Linked DNA regions of Thermogemmatispora onikobensis. The protein of the gene in region 2 interacts with the protein of the main gene of each other region in a pairwise test. Links are inferred from orthologs where the notes say so. Each region holds a gene or a part of one and is shown on either strand. Other genes may lie near its edges.

Region 1 (5,663 bases), on a different replicon or contig from region 2:
GCCGCGCTCGGTTTCGGAACCCAGTTTGCCCCGGAGCTGGATGAAGAGCATCGTATCGTCGACAGTCCCGTCGAACGGGCTGCTCCCCACTCTACAGGCGAGCACGCCCCGGAGGCCACGGCGGCCTCTGAGCCGGAGGCTGCCTCCTCCAACGCGCGCGGGGCTGCCGTCCCTGCTGTTTCCCCATCTCGCCAGCGCACCTCACCGCGATCGGGCAACGGCAGCGACAGCGAGCACGGCCCAATCACCGACCAGCAGCTCGCCAGCATCCGCAAGCTCTGCGATACTCTCGGCAAGTCGGAGCCAAATGACCTGGCTTCCTGGAACTACGCGGCGGCCCGGGAGCTGATTCTGCAGCTGAGCCGCGAATATCGCCAGCGCAACGAAAGTCGTAAAGCTTCCTAGCGTACACGTACACTAGCGAGGATTGCTCATGTCCTTTAAGCAACTGCAGTATGCCGAAAAGCGCATGCACAGGCTCTGGCACGATATGGTCGTGGCCGACGAGCGCGGCGCCTCACCCATCGAGCTAGAGCGCCTCTATGATGCCTACTTGCAAGCTCTTCAGAGCTACCTGCGCTGCTACGAAACCTACCGCCAGGAGTCAGGTGGGATTGACATTCATCGCTGCGCCTGAAAACAGAGAGCGCCCAGGCCACCATTGCCGCCTCCCTCCCTATCCTGATAGGCAGCAGAGAGAGGAGGCGGCAACGCAGAGCACACGAGACGGTGGCCTGGGCCTCCTCGGGCCAGACCACACACACACTCTCTGTCTGTCTCAGGGCGGCAACCTGAGGCCGAAGCTAGGCGCGTGTTGACAGAGAGGACAGGAAGTCTCGAATGGCCCGCGCCACAGCCTCTGGCGCATCGAAGAGTACCAGATGGCCGGCCTGGGGAATAATGATCAACTGCGAACCCGGGACCTCCCGATGCAGACGCTGGGCATCCTTCACGGGAAACTGCCGATCTTCCTCCCCCCAGATGATCAACACAGGCTTTCCCACACGCGGCAGATCACTGGCCACCGAATTAACATAAGAGGGGATCAGGTTACGGATGTGCTGATAAAGGACTTCCTTGTGCAGCTCGCTATTCCAATGGTTCACGAAGTCATCGAGCATCTGCTGCTTAAACTGCTCAGGCCGCGTTGATGCGGCGGGCAGAGCGGCGCGCAGATCGCGCAGCACATCCTCAGCGCTGGCGCGCTTAGGAGCATCGTACTCCTGGCGCTCCTTCATTTGTGGCAGCGGCCAATCCTCGGCAAAGGCATGCAAATAGCAGACCGTGTCGATCAGCACCAGACCCGCCACACGCTCGCGACTCAGGCGGGTCGCTAGAATCTGAGCCACGCCGCCGCCGAGGCCGTGGCCCACCAGCACCACATTAGTCAACTGGAGGGCTTCCAGGAACATCGCCAGGTAGTCAGCGTGGCCCCAGACCGAGGTATCAGCCGGCCAGGGATGATCAGAGAGGCCGTGGCCCAGCAGGTCCAGCACATAGATCGCGCGCCCGCTGCTGGTCAAGAGGGGGATCACCTCGCGCCAGGCGAAGGCCCCCGCCAGCACATCATGGAGCAGGACCAGCGCCCCATCGGTGCCATGCTCGGCCCCGTAGACATAGTAGGTCACATTATAATGGATCAGGCGGATCGTGCGCCGTTCACCGGCGCCTGCCACCCGTGGTAACTGTGCTGTACTCTGTGTCATTGCTTCTTCCTCACTCTTCCGTGCGCTGCGAACGAGCGTCTCTGCATCGCCCCTCTACATTCGCGCGTAGAGTCCTGGAACATTATAGAAAGCCCCAAAGCCTGCATAATGAGCCGTGCGCTCGCCCAGTTCTTCCTCAATCACCAGCAAGCGATTATACTTGGCCACACGCTCACTGCGAGCAGGAGCTCCTGTTTTAATCTGGCCCGCGTTGGTGGCGACCACCAGGTCGGCGATCGTCGTATCCTCTGTCTCGCCCGAGCGATGGGAAACCACCGCCGTGAACGAAGCGCGCTTTGCCATCTCGATGGCTGCCAGCGTCTCCGTCAGGGTTCCGATCTGGTTGAGCTTAATCAGGATTGAATTGGCGGCGCGCTCCTCGATCCCGCGCTTCAGACGGGCTGTATTTGTCACGAACAGATCGTCGCCGACCAACTGCACCCGTCCGCCCAGGCGCTGACAGAGCAGCGACCAGCCTTCCCAGTCATCTTCTGCCAGGCCGTCCTCGATCGAGATCACAGGATACTCGTTGACCCACTGCTCATAGAGGTCGACCATCTCGGCGGACGAGAGCGTGCGGCCTTCACGGGCCAACACATATTTCCCATCCTGATACAGCTCGCTGGCGGCAGGGTCCATACCGAGACAGATATCGACGCCGGGACGGTAGCCAGCCGCCTCGATGGCTGTCAGCAGCAGCTCCAGCGGCTCGCGGTTCGAGCTAAGCGAAGGAGCGAAGCCCCCCTCATCGCCGACATTCGTATTATACTTCTTGCTATGCAAGACCTTCTTCAAGCTCTGATAGACCTCAGCTCCCATGCGCAGCGCCTCCCGGAAGGAGCGGGCCCCTACTGGAAGAATCATATACTCCTGCATATCGGCGGAGTTGTCGGCGTGCTTCCCCCCGTTGAGGATATTCATCATTGGAACGGGCAAGACACTGGCCGACACCCCGCCCAAATAACGATAAAGCGGCTGACCAACTGCATTGGCCGCCGCGTGGGCCAGGGCGAGAGAGACGCCGAGAATCGCATTGGCACCGAGCTTTCCTTTGTTTGGCGTGCCATCGAGTTGGACCATCAGGCCATCGAGAGCCACCTGATCTGTGGCATCCTGGCCGACCAGCGCTTCCCGCAACGTCGTATTGACATGCTGGACTGCCGTCAGCACACCTTTGCCGCCATAGCGCTGGCGGTCGCCATCGCGCAGCTCAACTGCCTCGTGGGCGCCAGTGGAAGCGCCGGAGGGAACCGCCGCGACACCGCGAGCCCCACCTTTCAACCAGACCTCCACCTGGACCGTTGGGTTGCCTCGCGAATCGAGGATCTCGCGAGCCACCAGGTTCGCAATGACCGTACTTTCTCTGCTCACACCAGGCATAGAACAATACCTACCTCTCTCAACTCTGCTCAAATCTTAGCGTCTTACTGCCAGACAAACAATCGATGATAGCGCGGCGTTGCCCATCATTGCCGGCTGTATTGTAACGCGCGCCGCTGGTCGTGGGCAAGCATTTTCTTGGCAGACAGACAGGCTGCCAGACAGGCAATCTATCAGGCGAGCGCGTAAATCACCTTCTGGCGGTCAAAATGACCGAAAGGCATGGGACGATTGGAATGCCCATCGCAAAGAAGAGGATAGAAAGAGCAGTTGACCGATGAAGGAGCGTAGCGTAACCCAACATTAACAGCAGTTGCCGACCTGCCAGACCTGGCTGATCCCTTCCTCTTCTCCCCCGGTACCAGGGGAAGTCAAGGCAGGTATCCAGATCCAGGCCGGCCACTAGGTCAAGCAGTCAGAGAGGACTCAGCCAGCGCCGTTAGCGCCGGATCGTGCTCTGCCAGGGCTCACCTCAGCCAGAGCGCGTGCCAGCAGATCGGTATGCTCTGGCAGGCCCACGGTTACCCGCAAGACATTCTGCAGGTATGGATGCTGGAAATAGCGCAGGAGAATGCCGTATGCCTCAACGCTGGCCCGAATGTCCTCCACCGTAATTTCCTCATCGCAGACGCGCGCCATAATAAAGTTCCCCTGGGAAGGGACCGGCGCCAGATACGGCTGAGAGGCCAGGACCTGGAAGAGGCGTTCACGTTCCTGGATCAGGAGCTGCACGCGCTCCCAGACGCAATCGAGGTGGGCCAGCGTCTCTATAGCGGCGATGTGGCCGGCCAGATTCACCTCAAAGGGGCACTGAGCGCGCCGCAAGTAGCTGGCGATCCACTCAGGGAAGAGGCCGTAGCCGATGCGCAGTCCAGCCAGGCCAGCCCACTTACTGAAAGAGCGCAGCACCACCAGATTGGGGTACTCGGGCACCAGATGGGCTACGCCCCGTGGCTGCTGCGAGAACTCCACGTAGGCCTCATCGACGACAACAATGCGCCCTGTCTCCAACAAGCGCAGAATATCATCCTGGGCCACCAGATTCCCGGTTGGATTGTTGGGGGAACAGAGCACGATCAGCTTCGTCTCGGGAGTCAAGGCTGAGAGGATAGCCTCGACATCGAGGTCGTAGGACTCTGTCCGCGGAACCTCGATCACGTAGGCGCCGCAGAGCGTCGTCACCGTCGTATAGAGTGTAAAGGTAGGGGGGCAGCAGATAATATTGTCCCCGACCGACAGGAAGACGTGCCAGAGCAGATTGATCAGTTCATTACTGCCGTGGCTGAGCACGATATAGCGCTCATCCAGGCCCGTGAAGGCGGCCAGGGCCCGCCGTAGAGCGGTGGAGTCGGTATCGGGATAATTGTTATAGTGGACGTACCGCCCCAGAGCGGCGAGTACCGGCGGGATAGGGCCATACGGATTCTCGTTGCTATTGAGCTTAATCAGGCGCTCGATAGGAATACCAGTTCTTTGAGAGAAAGCCTCTAACGATTCTCCTGGTACATAGGGAGCAATACGTTCGATCTCTGGACGGACCTGAACAACACGCGAGGCATATGGTTGCATGGGCTTATATATCCATCCTACTTTTCAGTATCAGCGTCCACGAAGATCTGAGCGGGACGGCGAATCAAGGAATTGCGCACAGGGGAGCTGGAGCCGGTATTGCCGCGCAGAGGGCCGCTGGTGCCGAAAGAGCGGAGGGACGTATGAGGAACGACGGGCTGCATCGCCGAGGTTTCCGGCAACTGGCCGCCGGTAGCCTGCAGCATCTCCATACCGCGGCGCAAGGTCATCATATCCCGCAGGAAGCAGGCGACAGCGGAAGCGGCAGAGCCTTTTTCGCGAGCGCTTTCGAAGCGGCGCGCATTAGCCTCGCCGGCGTCCTGGGCCGCCTGAGCCAGCGGATCAGACGTATGGGCGGCAAAGGTATCCTGGAAAATGTCGTCCCAGCTGGACCAGCGTCCACGCAGCGGTTTCCAGCCGAGCTGGCTATCGCTGACCGTGCGCCACTTTTCCTCTGTAAACTGAACCCAATCCTCGATCAGGCGGATGCACGTCTCCAACTGCTGGCGCAGGCGCTCCTCCTCGGCGCTGTGGGACTGCGAGCCGCCGCTTTGCGGCAGGCCCTCGGCGGAGGGAGCGGACTGGCCATAGAAGCCGCTCTGGAAATAAGCGGGAGCCTGCTGCACGCCGGGGAAGAAGCCAGAGTTACCGGGCACGCTGGAGAAGTCCGCGGCTCCCTGGCCAAATTGAGGCATAGGGCCTGTCTGACCTGTTTGCCCTGCGGGCAGGCCGAGAACCGGGCCTTGTGGGGAAGCCAGCTCGCCCGTCACTGTCACCCCTCCGAAAGCGGGGTTGAGGGCCAAGATCGAGGAGCCATCGGGCATCAGCATGCCCTCGGGAATGGTAGGCAGACCACCGATCACGATCTCCTCGTGCCCGATCGCATCGAGGATGCGCCAGGCCAGCCGCGGGTGCTTGATAGCCCACCACAGGCGGCGTGCCAGAAAGGTACAGGCAAAGGTAAAGTTGACCAGCAGCCAAACCAGCCCGCGCACCGCCAGCCAGTTC
Region 2 (5,731 bases):
CATCGGTTGCGCGCGCACGCTACGCCAGCAACCTGCTGCGCGATCTGCTGAGCACGCATATCGCGCGTGTCATCATTCTCATTCTCGAAGATGATCGCGACGCACCGGCCTCGGTCGCGACCTGGGTGACCCTGCGCAGCTTCCCAGTCATTTCAGACCTGACTCGCCACCACTTTGAGCAGATTACCGCCCTTCTGACCGGGCCTGTTGTTGGGCATAGCGCTGCCTTGTTGCAAAGGCTGGTCAGGCCGGACCTGCCGATCTACCTCTGGTGGCTTGATGAGCCTCCGGCGAGCGGCGATCCTCTGGGTTCGCTGGCTGCTATCAGCCAACGGCTCATCGTCGATTCAGCCAGCTTTCAGGCGCCGGGGCCAGCTCTGCGTCGCCTGGCCTCGCTGTTAGAGACTTATCCTGCCTGTGCCATCAGCGACCTGAACTGGGGACGTCTGACGCCGCTGCGCCAGCTTGTCGCCCAATTCTTCGACGGCCAGGAGTATCGACCGTACTTTGAAGGTATCCAGCGCATCGAAATCGAGCACGCCGTCCTTAGCGCCTCTGACGACCAGAATCACCTGCCGTCGCCAGCGATCTCAGCTGCTGGCGGGCGCTCTCAGCGCCTCCAGGAGCCTGCCCGCGCCCTATTGATGGGAAGCTGGCTCAAGGAGCGTCTCACCTGGCGTCGCGTCGCCTGCAGCGCCTCCTGTCCTGGCAGCAGCGAGAGCCTGCCACCGGGCGCCTATCACTGGTGTCTGGAGAATGGTGCCGGGCAGCCGACCCGGCTGGATATCCGCCCGCGTCGCGAAGGCGAAGTTCCCCCTGGTACCATCTGCCTTCTGCGCCTCACGAGTCGATTGGCGAACCAGCAGGCGCTCTTCAGCATCAGCCGCCTTCCTGGCGACAGCAGCGATCACGTGCTGACCTCCATTGAACTAGAGCAGGAGCAACCGCGCCAGCGCACCCTCAGCCTCAACGAGCAGCGTCAGGAAAGCCAGCTCCTGGTCGATGAGCTAGAGATCACCGGCCATGATGACCAATTCGAAAGAATTCTGCAGGAACTGGCGGCCTTACTGACTTAAGCGAAGCGTCTGGGGGGCGCCATCGAAGGGCCTCTCTCCTCTTCGTCTACGCCAGAGTACTTGCTCTGGCGAGCCAGCTTCACCAGAGAGGACAGAATCGAGAAAATGCAACAGCAGATCGCCATCTATACGGATAGTGAGACTCTCAGTCACGAGGCGGCTCGTCTCGTCACCCGCCTCGCCCAAGAAGCCATTGTCACCCGCGGGCGTTTCACGCTGGCTCTGGCCGGAGGCTCCACGCCCCGCAAGCTCTACAGCTTGTTGGCCAGCGATCCCTATCGTAGCCAGATAGACTGGGCGCGCGTTGACATCTTCTGGTCAGACGAGCGTTGCGTTCCGCCCGACCATCCAGAAAGCAACTACCGCATGGCCTACGAGGTCATGCTGAGCAAGCTGCCTATTCCCGCAGCCAATATTCACCGCATGCCAGCCGAGCAAGCAGATCGCCAGGCTGCGGCGGAGAGCTATACAGCTGAGCTACGGCGCGTCTTTGGCACAGCGGGCGTACCTGTCTTCGATCTCATTCAGCTTGGCATGGGGCCGGAAGGTCACACCGCCTCTCTATTCCCGCATCAGGCGGCTCTACACGAGCGTGAGCATCTCGTCTTGCCCGTCAGCGTACCCAAGCCTCCACCCGAGCGGCTCACCTTCACCCCGCCCCTGCTCCAGGCCGCGCGCCATATCCTCTTCCTTATCACCGGCAGCGACAAAGCCGAAGCCGTGCGCGCCGTCCTCGAAGAGCAAGGCTCGCCCGACGACTATCCCGCCCGTCTTGCACACGCCGCCGCCGGCCAGGTCGCCTGGTTGCTAGACACAGCCGCCGCCGCAGCCCTCAAGAGGAGGCCCACAGCATGACAGCCGAGCAACCAACCCCCAGGGCGGTCCCCGTGCCGCAGACACCAGCAACCATTGGCCTTGTGCCCTCCATCCTGAGCGCCGACTTCAGCCGTCTCGGGGAGCAGGTTCGGGCAGCCGAAGAGGCTGGCGTGCAGCGCATCCAGATCGACGTCATGGATGGGCACTTTGTGCCCAACATCAGCATGGGGCCTCTCATTGTCGAAGCCGTGCGGCGCAGCACCAGCCTGCCGCTGGAGGCGCACCTCATGATCACCAATCCCGAGTACTACATCGAAGCCTTCGCGCAGGCCGGTGCCGATGTCATCATCGTGCACCAGGAGACCTGTCCTCACCTGCACCGCATCGTACAACAGATTAAAGAAGCTGGCAAGCAAGCAGGGGTGGCGCTCAATCCCTCCACTCCCGTCTGGCTGCTTGAAGACATCCTCTCCCTGCTTGACCTGGTCCTCATCATGACCGTCAATCCTGGTTTCGGCGGTCAGGAATTCATCCCCGAGACCCTACCCAAAATTGCCCGTCTCAGGCAGCAGCTCACCGAGCGCCAGCTTCGCTGTGACCTTGAAGTTGATGGTGGCATCAACGAGCACACTGCCCCGCTGGTCGTACGGGCCGGAGCCAACCTACTCGTTGCCGGCAGCGCCATCTACAACCGGCGCGAGAGCGTTGCCGCCGCCGTCGAACGTCTCCGGCGCGCCCTGGCCCTGGCCTGAAAACCTGCAACAGCCCTCAGCAAGTAACAGGAGAGAGTGCGAGCCTTCGGGCCTTCATCTTCTTCGCCCAGGCTGACAGCTCGGCGCCGGACCAGATTGGAGCAAGCCGAAGGCTTGGGGAGACGACCGTGAGGCAGCGCGCTGGGCGTCAGCGCAGCCAGAGCGGCAGCCAGCCGGGCCAGGCGGCGAGGCCACCATCGCCGCCGGACGCCAGAGAACTATCAGGAGGCAGCGACCATGCACGACGACATCACCGATATCCCCGGCATCCGCGTCGGGCACGACACCGACCTGGAGGCAGGCACTGGATGCACAGTTCTGCTCTGTGATCCGCCTGCCGTAGGTGGAGTAGACGTACGCGGCGGAGCCCCGGCCACGCGCGAAACCGACCTTCTGCGCCCCCTCTACCTGGTCGAGCGTGTCAACGCCATCCTGCTCACCGGAGGCAGTGCCTTTGGACTGGAGGCTGCTGCAGGAGTCATGCGCTACCTTGAAGAACGCCACCAGGGTTTTGAGACCGGGGTAGCGCGCGTACCGATCGTTCCGGCAGCCGCCATCTTCGATCTGGGTCTTGGATCATCACAGGTGCGGCCCGACGCTGCGGCTGGCTACCGTGCCTGTGAGCGGGCGAGCGGAGGACCGATCGAACAAGGAAGTGTAGGGGCCGGAACTGGGGCCACTGTGGCCAAGCTAGGCGGAAGTGCGCAGGCCATCAAGGGAGGGCTTGGCTCAGCCAGCATGCAGCTCCCCGACGGGACCATGATCGGCGCCCTGGTTGTCGTCAACGCCGTTGGCAATATTGTCGACCCGGGCAGTGGGGCCATCATTGCCGGGGTGTCGGGAGCGGGAGCAGTCCAAGGGCAAGGTCCCCATCCCTTCAGCAACACCACCATTGCCGTCGTTGCCACCAATGCCGCCCTCAACAAAGCGAGTATCAACAAAATAGCGCAAATGGCCCATAACGGGCTAGCGCAGGCCATTCAACCAGCCCACACCATGTTTGACGGCGACACTGTCTTTGCCCTGGCCCTGGGCGCAGAGACAACACTCCCCCCTGATCCTGCAGCTACGGCAGCGCAGGTCAGTCTCATAGGGGCCGCGGCAGCTGCCACTCTGGCGCGAGCCATTGTCAAAGCCGTGCGCCAGGCCAAAGGACTCCACGGCATTCCAGCGATTGCCGACCGGGCCCAGCGGTCTGAATGAGAGCGTGGGTGGCCGCGCGCTCAGGGGCTGGTCACAGCAGCGCCGGGCAGGGCGCGGATCGACGCTCGACGCGAACGGGTGCGAGCGAGCGACCGGCCAGCTAGTCAGCATCCTGTCTTAGACCTGTGGCCCATCTTGCCGCCAGGCAGCGAAGCGGCGAGGAGTGCGGAGACAACACGAGACGACCCGCAGCCGGGCCGGGCCCGGGAGCGGGCATCAAGAGAGCGCCGTGAGCGGCTGGCGGATAGAGAGGTAGCAGCGGCGCACGGCTCAGCGTGACGGCGGCCAGCGGCTACCGACTGGCGAGAAAGGCCAGGTAACAGGTACCTCAAGGTTAAGGTTCGAGAATCAGCAGCAGCAGCAACCCTCCACTCAGCAGCATAACCAGAAGACAACATAACACCAGAAGAGGGAAGAGCGGGACGTGGGCCGCTGGGGGCGGAGCGGGCGAGGCGGTAGGGGCCTGCCACTCAGCGCGCAGGGGCAAATCGCGCCGCGTAGCCAGCGTCTTCAGGCCCCCAGTTGTCAGGTCCCCGGAAGGAGGGATAGGGGAGCTGCTTATTCCCGGACCGGACTGCAGCGGCTCCGAAGCGGGGAAGGAAGGGGGAGGGGTCACAGGCAAAGCAAGGGGGGGGTATGCGGCGGAAGCGGGGGACGAAGCAGGCGAGTGGGGGAGCACTGCCCGGTCCGCCTGAGCAAGTCGGAGCTGCGCAGAGTGGGCATCGGAAGTTGGCAGTCTCACAGCAATCTCCACCAGGGGCAACTGAGAGCCAGACCCACAACTCACACAACGAACAACGGAACCTACAAGAGACGCGCTACAGAACAGCACTACCAACGCAGTAGCTATTGTTCATTGTAGCCGGGCGAGGGGAAGAATCAAGGAGACCATGACTATTGGGCTGTTGCTTCTTCCAGCAGAGAGAGCAGTTGGTGCAGAATTCTAGCGGTTGCGCCCCAGATGCGGTAAGGGCCGTACTCATAGAAATAGACAACGCGGCGGAGGCCGGAAGTATCCCAGACCTCGCTATGGAAGATGCGGGGGTCAGCCAGGGAAGGGAGAGGGGCGCGGATGATCTCGGCGACCTCAGAAGTCTGGAGGGTCAGGGGGCCAGGGCCGGAAGGCAAGAAGGCCACCACGGGAGTGATCCAAAAATTGGTCACCAAAGTAAAGGAAGGGGGGAGCAGGCCGAGCACCTCAGCGCGCTCGGGAGGGAGGCCGATCTCCTCCTGGGCCTCGCGCAGAGCGGTCATCACCGGATCGCGGTCTTGTGGATCGACCGAGCCGCCGGGAAAAGCGATTTCGCCGCTGTGGGTGCGCAGGGTAGGGGAGCGGCGGATCAGCAGCAAGCAGGGCAGGCCGTCTGCATCGAAGAGCGGTAAGAGCACGGCGGCGTGCCGGAGAGGGCGAGAAGCGATTTCGGGAGGAGGTGCCATTGACGGGGCCTGGTCGGGAGGGGCCAGGCGGGAACGCAGGGCGGTCACCACCTCACTGATGCTGGACATATTCATGTGTCTATTCTACCACATTCACGCCGCAAAAAGGGGCTGGTTGAACTTGCGTGGGTATGATACAATGTGGTAAACAAAAAAACAGCGGGGAGGTCCGCCGAAAAGCTAGCTTTTGCCTTGCATTCACAGGCGGCTTTTGGTATAATTAGAGCATCGAGTGGGGGTATGCTTACACAAGGCTTTCATTATGCCCATATATACCTTATGACCTGTCTGCGGGCATCGTTTCGTAGAACTACTCTCTAGCACGAACGGGTGTACTATGGAGAATCGTCGTCTCATAGTAGGAAGTACAGCGACAAGCAGCAGCCATCGCAGCCTGAGCAGCCTCCTCCGATAGCCAGTTGTCCGAGACGCATCCCCCCGATCTCA

Evidence for each region.
Region 1: the proteins of rpe (region 2) and eno interact in binary tests that used the Escherichia coli proteins (3 or more experiments, as listed by UniProt). The link is inferred for Thermogemmatispora onikobensis from one-to-one orthologs.

Annotation. Positions count from the first base shown.
Region 1 is NZ_BDGT01000040.1:11,240-16,902, forward strand. The notes cover bases 924-3,769. They hold eno (phosphopyruvate hydratase), read right to left. Parts: upstream 3,087-3,769; coding sequence 1,761-3,086; downstream 924-1,760. Other genes in these bases: BGC09_RS16380 (alpha/beta fold hydrolase), read right to left, coding at 924-1,706; hisC (histidinol-phosphate transaminase), read right to left, coding at 3,513-3,769. In the rest of the region: BGC09_RS16370 (hypothetical protein), read left to right, coding at 1-405; BGC09_RS16375 (hypothetical protein), read left to right, coding at 434-637; more of BGC09_RS16380, read right to left, coding at 804-923; more of hisC, read right to left, coding at 3,770-4,655; BGC09_RS16395 (hypothetical protein), read right to left, coding at 4,673-5,663. UniProt on the Escherichia coli protein: Catalyzes the reversible conversion of 2-phosphoglycerate (2-PG) into phosphoenolpyruvate (PEP). It is essential for the degradation of carbohydrates via glycolysis.
Region 2 is NZ_BDGT01000002.1:113,588-119,318, forward strand. The notes cover bases 872-3,785. They hold rpe (ribulose-phosphate 3-epimerase), read left to right. Parts: upstream 872-1,927; coding sequence 1,928-2,644; downstream 2,645-3,785. Other genes in these bases: BGC09_RS01565 (glucose-6-phosphate dehydrogenase assembly protein OpcA), read left to right, coding at 872-1,076; pgl (6-phosphogluconolactonase), read left to right, coding at 1,182-1,931; BGC09_RS01580 (P1 family peptidase), read left to right, coding at 2,882-3,785. Also shown: more of BGC09_RS01565, read left to right, coding at 1-871; more of BGC09_RS01580, read left to right, coding at 3,786-3,847; BGC09_RS01585 (NUDIX hydrolase), read right to left, coding at 4,742-5,359. UniProt on the Escherichia coli protein: Catalyzes the reversible epimerization of D-ribulose 5-phosphate to D-xylulose 5-phosphate.